DNA from 2 places in the Pseudomonas imrae genome. Region 1 is predicted to be linked to the other one. Evidence: predicted binding sites of a transcription regulator. Region 1 holds the regulator's gene; the other holds the start of a gene.
The links. The regulator sigma-54, encoded in region 1, starts transcription at its own class of promoters, with help from an activator protein. The targets are predictions, from matches to a motif close to ANTGGCATNNANNTTGCTNT.
Positions count from the first base shown of each region.

Region 2: glnA (type I glutamate--ammonia ligase) is a predicted target of sigma-54. The motif match lies at 2,918-2,937, and genes of this name have one in related genera.

Region 1 is NZ_CP110853.2:4,481,740-4,487,016, reverse strand. It holds gene OQ460_RS20345 (HPr family phosphocarrier protein) at 1-130, opposite strand, end outside; gene rapZ (RNase adapter RapZ) at 147-1,004, opposite strand; gene ptsN (PTS IIA-like nitrogen regulatory protein PtsN) at 1,007-1,471, opposite strand; gene hpf (ribosome hibernation-promoting factor, HPF/YfiA family) at 1,482-1,787, opposite strand; gene OQ460_RS20325 (RNA polymerase factor sigma-54) at 1,861-3,354, opposite strand; gene lptB (LPS export ABC transporter ATP-binding protein) at 3,540-4,265, opposite strand; gene lptA (lipopolysaccharide transport periplasmic protein LptA) at 4,265-4,798, opposite strand; gene lptC (LPS export ABC transporter periplasmic protein LptC) at 4,785-5,277, opposite strand, start outside.
Region 2 is NZ_CP110853.2:383,280-388,556, forward strand. It holds gene OQ460_RS01740 (cupin domain-containing protein) at 247-672, opposite strand; gene OQ460_RS01745 (chorismate mutase) at 749-1,285, opposite strand; gene glnA (type I glutamate--ammonia ligase) at 1,412-2,818, opposite strand; gene thiI (tRNA uracil 4-sulfurtransferase ThiI) at 3,152-4,606, shown strand; gene typA (translational GTPase TypA) at 4,746-5,277, shown strand, end outside.

The DNA of each region.
Region 1 (5,277 bases):
CCACCATGGTCTCCGGCGTGCGCCCGGCGCGAATATCGCAAGGAAACTGACCTGCGACCCCAACGAATTTAGCTGACGCACGAGCATGCAAGCCCAGTTTGTTGATGATTTCAATTTCCAGAGCGGGCATCGCGGGTGTGTTCCTTTCAGCTAAGGTCGCGGTGGCGGACCTGGACATTCTTGAGGATTTTCTGCAAGGCCTGACCCAGGCGCTCGGTCAGGTAGACAGAGCGGTGGTGGCCACCGGTGCAGCCAATGGCAATAGTGACATAGGCCCGATTGCTGGCTGCAAAGCGTGGCAGCCATTTAAGCAGGTAACTGGAGATATCCTGGAACATCTCCTCGACGTCCGGTTGTGCGGCAAGATACTCGGCCACCGGCAGGTCCAGGCCTGACTGATCGCGCAGTTCCGGCTTCCAGTAAGGGTTGGGCAAGCAGCGCACGTCGAACACCAGGTCGGCATCCACAGGCATGCCTCGCTTGAAGCCAAAGGACTCGACCAGAAAGGCAGTCCCCGGCTCTGGCTGGTTCAGCAACCGAAGCTTGATGGCATCGCGCAGTTGATAAAGGTTCAGGCTGGTGGTGTTGATCTTGAGGTCAGCCAGGTCAATGATCGGTCCCAGTAACTTGGTTTCGTCTTCGATGGCTTCGGCCAGTGAGCGGTTCGCGCTGCTCAGCGGGTGGCGGCGACGGGTTTCGGAGAAACGCTTGAGCAGCGTTTCTTCGTCGGCATCCAGGTACAGCACATCACAATGAATGTGCTTGCTGCGCACCTCTTCCAGTAGCTGCGGGAAGCGTGTGAGATGGCTGGGCAGGTTGCGAGCGTCGATGGACACCGCCACCAGCGGCTGCGCCAGTTCCGTGTGGATCAATGCACGCTCGGCCAACTCAGGCAGCAAGCCGGCCGGCAGGTTGTCGATACAGTAGAAGCCGTTGTCCTCGAGGACATTAAGGGCGGTGCTTTTGCCCGAGCCGGAACGGCCACTGACGATGATCAAACGCATGATTACTGCCCGCTTTGTTCATCCAGGACAACCTGATAGAGCGCCTCATTGCTTTTGGCGCTGCGCAATTTGTCGCGTACATCCTTGCGGTCGAGCATGCTGGCGATCTGCCGGAGTAGTTCCAGGTGTGCATCGGTGGCCGCTTCCGGGACCAGCAGAACGAACAACAGGTCTACCGGCTCACCGTCAATGGCGTCGAAGTCGATTGGGGCGTCCAGGTGCAGCAGGGCGCTGACGGGCTGCTCGCAGCTTTTAAGTCGGCAATGAGGGATTGCGATGCCGTTGCCAAAACCGGTTGAGCCAAGTTTTTCACGGGCGATCAGGGCCTCGTAGACATCTTGCATCTCCAGCTCGGGCACTTCGCGACCGATCAGGTTGGCAATCTGTTCGAGGGCTTTCTTTTTACTGCCGCCCGGCGCGTTCACGAGCGAACGGCCGGGGGTCAGGATGGTTTCAAGTCGGATCATGGGGGGAGAGTTAACGACCTGTACCTTGCATCAGGTGCAGATTCTTTTCCTTATGCTTTATGAGTTGGCGGTCCAGCTTGTCGTACAGCGAGTCAATTGCCGCGTACATGTCTTCATGTTCCGCGTTGGCGACGAGTTTGGCGTTCGGTACGTGCAAGGTGGCCTCGATTTTCTGCTTGAGCTTATCGACCTCCATGATGACTTGCACGTTGGTGATCTTGTCAAAATGCCCCGCAAGCTTGTTCAGCTTGCTCTCGGTGTATTCACGTAGGGGTTTGGTGACTTCCAGCTGGTGTCCACTGATGTTGACTTGCATACAGCTTCTCCTTCGTTGCCAGTGCATAAAGCGGCAGGCAAATGCCTGCCACTGGAACGCTGTGGCCCACCCGTCACATCAACCGTTTACGCTCGCTGGACGGCGCGATTCCAAGGGACTCGCGGTATTTGGCGACGGTTCTACGGGCGACCTGAATGCCTTGTGCCTCCAGTAAACCAGCGATCTTGCTGTCACTCAACGGCTTTTTCTGATTTTCCGCGGCAACCAGTTTTTTGATGATCGCGCGGATCGCTGTGGACGAGCATTCGCCGCCTTCGGAGGTGCTGACGTGGCTGGAAAAAAAGTACTTCAGCTCATAGATACCCCGTGGGGTATGCATGAATTTCTGTGTGGTCACTCGGGAAATAGTCGACTCGTGCATGCCTACCGCTTCGGCAATGTCGTGCAGGACCAGCGGCTTCATCGCCTCATCGCCGTATTCCAGGAAGCCACGCTGGTGCTCGACGATCTGTGTGGCCACTTTCATCAAGGTCTCGTTGCGACTTTGCAGGCTCTTGATGAACCAGCGGGCCTCTTGCAACTGATTGCGCATGAACGTGTTATCGGCGCTGGTGTCTGCCCTGCGGACGAAGCCGGCGTATTGTGGGTTGACTCGCAGGCGTGGCACTGACTCCTGGTTGAGCTCTACCAGCCAGCGTTCGTTGTCCTTGCGCACGATTACATCCGGAACGACATACTCCGCCTCGCTCGACTCGATCTGCGAGCCAGGGCGAGGGTTGAGGCTTTGTACCAGTTCGATGATCTGGCGCAGGTCGTCTTCCTTGAGCTTCATGCGGCGCATCAATTGGCTGTAATCGCGGCCGCCCAGCAAGTCGATATAGTCGGTGACCAATCGCTGCGCTTCTGTCAGCCACGGCGTCTTGGCAGGCAACTGACGCAACTGCAACAACAGGCATTCGCTGAGGTTGCGGGCGCCGATGCCGGCCGGTTCAAATTGTTGGATGCGGTGCAGGACGGCTTCGATTTCGTCCAGTTCGATGTCAAGTTCCGGGTCGAAAGCCTCAAGAATCTCTACAAGGGTTTCGTCCAGGTAGCCCTGGTTATTGATGCAGTCGATCAGGGTTACGGCGATCAGGCGATCGGTGTCTGACATCGGTGCCAGGTTCAGTTGCCACAGCAAATGACTCTGCAGGCTCTCGCCGACAGAGGTGCGGGTGGTGAAGTCCCACTCATCATCGTCGTTGCTGGGCAGGCTGCTGGCGCTGGTCTGGTAGACATCTTCCCAGGCTGTGTCCACCGGGAGTTCATTGGGAATACGCTCGTTCCATTCGCCTTCTTCGAGGTTATCCACCGTCGGGGCGGTTTCCTGATAGGAGGGTTCCTGCACGTCGGTGTTGGGTTTTTGCTCGATGTTGTCGGCCAGGGGGTCGGCGTTATCGAAGTCGTCGCCTTCTTCCTGGCGTTCGAGCATCGGATTGGACTCCAGGGCCTCCTGGATTTCCTGTTGCAGGTCCAGGGTCGACAATTGGAGCAGGCGGATGGCTTGTTGCAGCTGCGGTGTCATCGTCAGCTGCTGGCCCATTCTCAGGACTAGCGATGGTTTCATGGCAGGGGCTTAACACCTTATTCGCCGGCGCAGTGCGCCATCCACGACAGGGCGCGTGAGCGCCAAACATAAGCAAATTATATGCCTGATATCGGTGGCTTTGCCTAGAGCGCGGTAACAATAAAAACTATGAGGTTTTTATTGACTTGCGCGCTCTCTGGCGCTGAGCCATGACACCATGGTGTTTACAGGCGGAACTCATGGCCCAGGTAAACTTCCTTGACCAGTTCGTTGGCCAGGATAGTGGCGGCGTCACCTTCGGCAATCAGTTGGCCATCGTTCACGATATAAGCGGTTTCGCAGATATCCAGGGTTTCGCGCACGTTGTGGTCAGTGATCAATACTCCAATGCCCTTGGCCTTGAGGTGATGGATGATCTGCTTGATATCGCCCACCGAGATTGGGTCCACACCGGCAAAAGGTTCATCCAGCAAGATGAATTTCGGTGCAGTGGCCAAGGCGCGGGCGATCTCCACGCGGCGACGTTCGCCGCCGGACAAGCTCATGCCGAGGTTGTCGCGAATATGGTTGATGTGGAATTCCTGCAGCAGGCTTTCCAGCTCTTTGCGGCGGCCGTCGCGATCCAGTTCCTTGCGAGTTTCAAGGATTGCCATGATGTTGTCTGAGACTGACAGTTTGCGGAAGATCGACGCCTCCTGAGGGAGATAGCCGATACCGGCGCGGGCGCGACCGTGCATGGGCTGGTGGCTGACATCCAGGTCGTCGATCAATACACGCCCCTGATCCGCCTGGACCAGGCCAACAATCATGTAGAAGCAGGTAGTCTTGCCTGCACCGTTGGGGCCAAGCAGGCCGACGATCTGGCCGCTGTCGATCGACAGGCTGACGTCGCGCACGACCTGACGGCTTTTATAGGCCTTGGCCAGATGCTGGGCTTTCAGGGTTGCCATTACTGGGCCTTCTTCTTCGGCTGGATAACCATGTCGATGCGTGGACGTGGCGTAGTGACGTTGCTGCCATTGGCGCGACCAGCGTTGGCGACCTGTTTCACGGTGTCATAGGTGATTTTTTCACCCTCCGTGGAGTTACCGTCGGTGCTCAGGACCTTGGCTTGGTCAATCAGTACAATGCGGTTTTGCTGGGCATGGTACTGGATTGTCTTGCCATAGCCTTTCATCGGGCCGGCGTCGGTTGCCGATTGCTTCTGCTCGAAATAAGCCAGGTTGCCCACCGAGGTCACGACGTCGATATCGCCATTGGCAGTGCGGGTAAGCGTCACCTTGTTACCGGTGATCTTCATCGAGCCCTGGGTGATGATCACGCCACCGGTGTAGGTCGCGATGCCTTGCTTGTCATCCAGTTGCGCATCGTCAGCCGAGATGTGGATCGGTTGCTGGCTATCGTTCGGCAGGGCCCAGGCGCTCACGCTTCCCAGTGCTGCGCCCAGGCCGAGCAAAATAGGGAGGGTTTTAACGAGCCTCATACTGTCCTCTTACGTTCGATAGCAGGTGTATCCTGCTTTCTTTCAAATACGCTTTCATTCCCTTGCCAGTCGATACACCGCCAGCTCCGTCGATTCTAACGTTTTGCTCGGTCTGCGCATATTGCTTCTGGGGGAATACGGTCATGCGACTGCTGGTGATCACGGTCTGGCGATTCTCGGCATCGGTGCGGGCAATGCGTACGGAGTCGATCAATTCCACTTCGGTGCCGTCCGGATTGACTTCGCCGCGCTTGCTGGTGACGTGCCAAGGATATTCAGTGCCGCGATACAGATTCAGGTCTGGGTTGGTCAGCAATGTGACCTCCGTGGCCTTCAGGTGTTCGACCTTGTCCGAAGTCATCTCGTATTGCACCTTGCCATCGGGCAGGAACTGCACGCTGTAGGCGTTGGTGGCGTAATAGTCGATGGCGCCCCCGTCGACCCGCGCAACAGGCTGGTCGAGGAAGCGCTCCGGGCTG
Region 2 (5,277 bases), 1.3 Mb from region 1:
AAGGAAAATGCAAAAACCAAACCAAGGCTCCGAAAAGAAGCGTAAAAGCCCTGAAATAAGCGGGAACGGCGCGAAACTATGGCGTAAAGCCAGCTTTTTCGGGATATCTCGAACCAAAATGGGTTGATCGTTAAACAGGGTGCAGTCTATCGCACCAATATAGTGCGATTTTGTGAGGGGCGTTCAAGAAGTGGTGAGCGGATCGTTTTCAATGCGTGGTGGAAACGATCCGCGATAGACGCTTTATCAGCGTTGCTCGGACAGCGGCATGCCCGTACTGCCCGCGTAAAATACCAGGAGCTCAACCGGTGTCTCTGCGGTGATGCCGCGATGTTCGGTGCCCACCATCTCGGCCAGGGTCTGCCCTTGTCTCAAGGTGCGAGTCGCCCCGCTCTTGCGGGTTTCAACGGTCAACTCTCCCGATACGATGTAAGCGGCGTTCGGCATCGGGTGGGTGTGCCATGGCAACTGAGTATGCGCAGGGATCTTGAGGCGTATCAGCGTGAGCTGCGGCGGACCGGCGGGGTAGGCTTTGTAGGGCGCGCCATCCCATGACTCGCTGCGTTCAAGCAAGACCTCCTTCTCGATGGGTGCCGCATTCTTAGGCTGGGTGCCGCAGCCAAGCAACGACAAGCCCAGAGCTGTTGCAATCATGCATTTGAGGGTGTCCATGGTTCCATCCTGATCGGTAAATGACTTGTCAGGCTATGTCTACCGATATGGGGAGGATGCAGGACGAGACTTCAAATCAAGTAGGCCGCGTACACAATTCGGCGGTGGCGCGGATCATCGCAAGTTGGCGCAATGGATCATTGAGCTGCGAATGCACCGCCTGGGCCAGCCATCGTGGGCAGTCTGGGTTGGTGCGCTGGGGGGAAAAGTCGGCCAATTGCTGCAGCAGGCGTTTTTGCAGCAGGTCCAGTTGCGGGCGAATCTTCTTCACTAGGTCGGGGCGCGGGTCGTCGGGCGCTTTGCCCTGGAACTGCCAGTCGGAGAGGTGGGTGTACTGCACCAGTTTGTTCGCCTCGATTTGTGCCGAGAAAAACTGCTCGGCGGCGGCAGGGTCGAGTTTGTAACTTGATGCCTGGGCGATGACGTTGGCGATTACCTCTTGCTCGCGTTTCTTGTCTTCCACGGGTTTGTGACTGTCCCATTTGCTCAGGGCCACCTGATCGGCAATGGCCAGGCGTTCTGCGATGCTGTTGAGCAGCGGCTCAAGGGCAGGCGGCGCGGCGCTGGCACTGGCGCTGACAAGCAGCAGGGCGAATGCAAATCTATATTTCAATGGAGATCTCCTTGTGGGGTTTGCAGGTCTGGAGTGGCGTCATTACCAGTGGACTAAACTTGGCGCAAAAAAAAAGACCTCCGAAGGAGGTCTTTTTCATCACGCTACATCCGCAGCGTTACCGGATCAGCAGCTGTAGTACAGCTCGTATTCCAGTGGGTGTACGAAGGTGCGGACCTTGATCTCTTCTTCGCTTTTCAGGGCGATGTAGGCATCGATAAAGTCGTCGCTGAACACGCCGCCTTTGGTCAGGAACGCACGGCCCTTGTCGAGTTCTTCCAGGGCTTCTTTCAGGCTGCCGCACACTTGTGGGATTTCCTTGGCCTCTTCAGGCGGCAGGTCGTACAAGTTCTTGTCGGCGGCGTCGCCTGGGTGGATCTTGTTCTGGATGCCGTCCAGGCCAGCCATCAGCAGGGCAGCGAAGCCCAGGTACGGGTTGGCTGCCGGATCCGGGAAGCGAGCTTCGATACGGCGAGCGCGCGGGCTGGACACGTAAGGAATACGGATCGAGGCCGAACGGTTGCGAGCCGAGTAGGCCAGCATCACTGGAGCTTCGAAACCTGGGACCAGACGCTTGTAGGAGTTGGTCGACGGGTTGGTGAAACCGTTCAGGGCCTTGCCGTGCTTGATGATGCCGCCGATGAAGTACAGGGCGGTGTCGGACAGGCCGGCATAACCTTCGCCAGCGAAGGTGTTCTTGCCATCTTTGGCGATGGACAGGTGAACGTGCATACCCGAACCGTTATCGCCGTACAGTGGCTTCGGCATGAAGGTCGCGGTGCGGCCATAGGCTACAGCCACGTTGTGGACGCAGTACTTCAGTGTCTGGACTTCGTCAGCCTTGGCTACCAGAGTGTTGAATTTCACACCGATTTCGTTCTGGCCGGCAGTTGCCACTTCGTGGTGGTGAACTTCGATGACCAGGCCCATTTCTTCCATGGCGTTGCACATGGAGGTACGGATTTCGTGGTCGTGGTCGAACGGCGGAACCGGGAAGTAACCGCCTTTGACGCCTGGACGGTGGCCATGGTTGCCACCTTCCACGTCCTGGTCGGACATCCACGAACCCTGGTCGGAGAAGATTTTGAACATCGAGCCAGAGATATCGGACTTGAATTTCACTTGGTCGAAGATGAAGAACTCGGGCTCCGGGCCTACGAACACGGTATCGCCGATCCCGGTGGACTTCAGGTATTCCTCGGCACGCTTGGCGATTGCACGTGGATCGCGATCGTAGCCTTGCATGGTCGAAGGTTCGATCACGTCGCAGACCAAAATCAGGGTCGGCTCTTCGGTGAATGGATCGAGTACGGCGGTGGTGTCGTCCGGCAGCAGGATCATGTCGGAAGCTTCGATGCCTTTCCAGCCAGCAATGGAGGAACCGTCGAACATTTTGCCTTCTTCGAAGAAGGCGTCATCCAGCGCGTCGCGAGCCGGCATGGTCACGTGGTGCTGAGTGCCTTTGGTGTCCGTGAAGCGCAGATCAATCCATTTAACGTCATGATCTTTGATGAGTTGAACCGACTTCGACATAGTGTCCTCCGGGTGGCTTCGGGCTTGGGTAGTGGAGTAGCCCTTGGAATGTGGGTGATGCCGGCGCGGATAGTCCGCCATGGCAACCTGCCTCACAAGAGAGCAAATTGCATGCCAGTGCGCCAACATGGCCTTTTTGCCTCAAAATCGCCCCTATAAAGGTGCAAACCGTTAAAACGAAGCAAAGCGCGCACTGCAATGTGGCGCAAAAGCATGTTAACGCACCGTTTTAGTGCGACTGGTACCGTTTGTATATTAACTGGTCAAACCTTGAGCGATTTCCGCTATAATCCGCGCCCCCCTTTTTCGGCAGGCTCTGCGCGCGCTGTTTCCATGAAATTAATCGTTAAAGTCTTCCCCGAGATCACCATCAAGAGCCGACCGGTACGGATGCGTTTCATCCGTCAATTGGCCAAGAACATCCGTGCCGTGCTTCGCGATCTGGACCCGGCTGTGGTGGTGAATGGCGTGTGGGACAACCTCGAGCTGGAAACCCGCGTGACCGACCCCAAGGCCTTGAAGGAGTTGACCGAGCGCCTGAGCTGCATGCCGGGCATCGCGCACTTTCTGCAGGTCGATGAGTACCCGCTGGGCGACTTCGACGACATCACCGAAAAGTGCCGGCTGCACTTTGGCAGCGAGCTTGCCGGGAAGATTTTTTCTGTGCGTTGCAAGCGCGCCGGCAAGCATCCGTTCAGCTCCATGGATGTCGAAAAATACGTCGGCAGCAAGCTGCGTCGCGAGTGCGGGGCCGCCGGAATTTCCCTGAAAGCGCCGCAAATTGAAGTGCGCATGGAAATTCGCGACCAACGGTTGTTTGTCATTCACAGCCAGCACAACAGCATCGGCGGCTACCCGCTGGGCGCCCTGGAACAGACCCTGGTACTCATGTCCGGCGGTTTCGATTCCACGGTGGCGGCCTACCAGATCATGCGTCGCGGGCTGATGAGCCACTTCTGCTTCTTTAACCTGGGCGGGCGTGCACACGAATTGGGCGTGATGGAAGTCGCGCATTACATCTGGAAAAAGTACGGTAGCTCCCAGCGCGTGCTGTTTGTCAGCGTACCGTTTGAGGAAGTTCTGGGAGAAATTCTCGGAAAAGTCGATAACGGTCATATGGGCGTAGTATTGAAGCGTATGATGTTGCGCGCTGCGTCGAGAATTGCCGACCGGTTGCAGATCGACGCGCTGGTGACGGGTGAGGCGATCTCCCAGGTTTCCAGCCAGACGCTGCCGAACCTGTCGGTGATCGACTGCGTGACCGAGAAGCTGGTGTTGCGCCCGCTGATTGCCAGTCACAAGCAGGACATCATCGACCTGGCCAACGAAATCGGCACCGCTGATTTCGCCAAGCACATGCCTGAGTACTGCGGGGTCATCTCGGTGAACCCCAAGACCCATGCCAAGCGCCATCGCGTGGAGCATGAAGAGAAAGAATTCGACATGGCGGTTCTGGAGCGAGCGCTCGAGAACGCCAAGCTGGTGCCGATCGATCGGGTGATCGATGAACTGGGCCAGGATGTACAGATCGAAGAAGTCGGCGAAGCCCTGGCGGGTCAGATCGTCATCGACATCCGTCACCCGGATGTGGCTTGCGACGAGCCGCTGGAAATCGCCGGCATCGACGTACAAACGCTGCCGTTCTATGCATTGAACGCGCGTTTTAAGGAACTGGATAACAGCCGTCAGTACCTGCTGTATTGCGACAAAGGCGTGATGAGTCGCCTGCATGCCCACCATTTGCTCAGTGAGGGGCATGCCAATGTGCGCGTTTATCGACCGAGCTAAGAGCCCGGGGCTGTTTGCCTGTGGCCTGCGTCACCGGCCCCCCGACTCTGCCGTCAAGCTGTAACGGCAAGGCCTGACTCTACTGTTAATCGCTGCCACGACCTGTCAGCACACCGAATCCTCTGATCGAGATACACAAGTGATCGAAAATCTACGTAACATCGCCATCATTGCCCACGTTGACCACGGTAAAACCACCCTGGTAGACAAACTCTTGCGTCAATCCGGCACTCTGGAGCGCAACGAGCTCAACGACGAGCGCGTGATGGACTCCAACGACCAGGAAAAAGAGCGCGGTATTACCATCCTGGCGAAAAACACCGCCATCAACTGGAACGGCTACCACATCAACATCGTGGACACCCCGGGCCACGCCGACTTCGGCGGCGAAGTTGAACGCGTAATGTCGATGGTCGACTCCGTTCTGCTGCTGGTTGACGCTCAAGACGGCCCTATGCCACAAACCCGCTTCGTGACCAAGAAGGCTTTCGAAGCCGGCCTGCGTCCAATCGTGGTGATCAACAAGGTTGACCGTCCGGGCGCGCGTCCAGACTGGGTTCTGGACCAGATCTTCGACCTGTTCGACAACCTGGGTGCCACCGAAGAACAGCTGGACTTCAAAGTCGTCTACGCCTCGGCCCTGAACGGCATTGCCGGTCTGGAACACACCG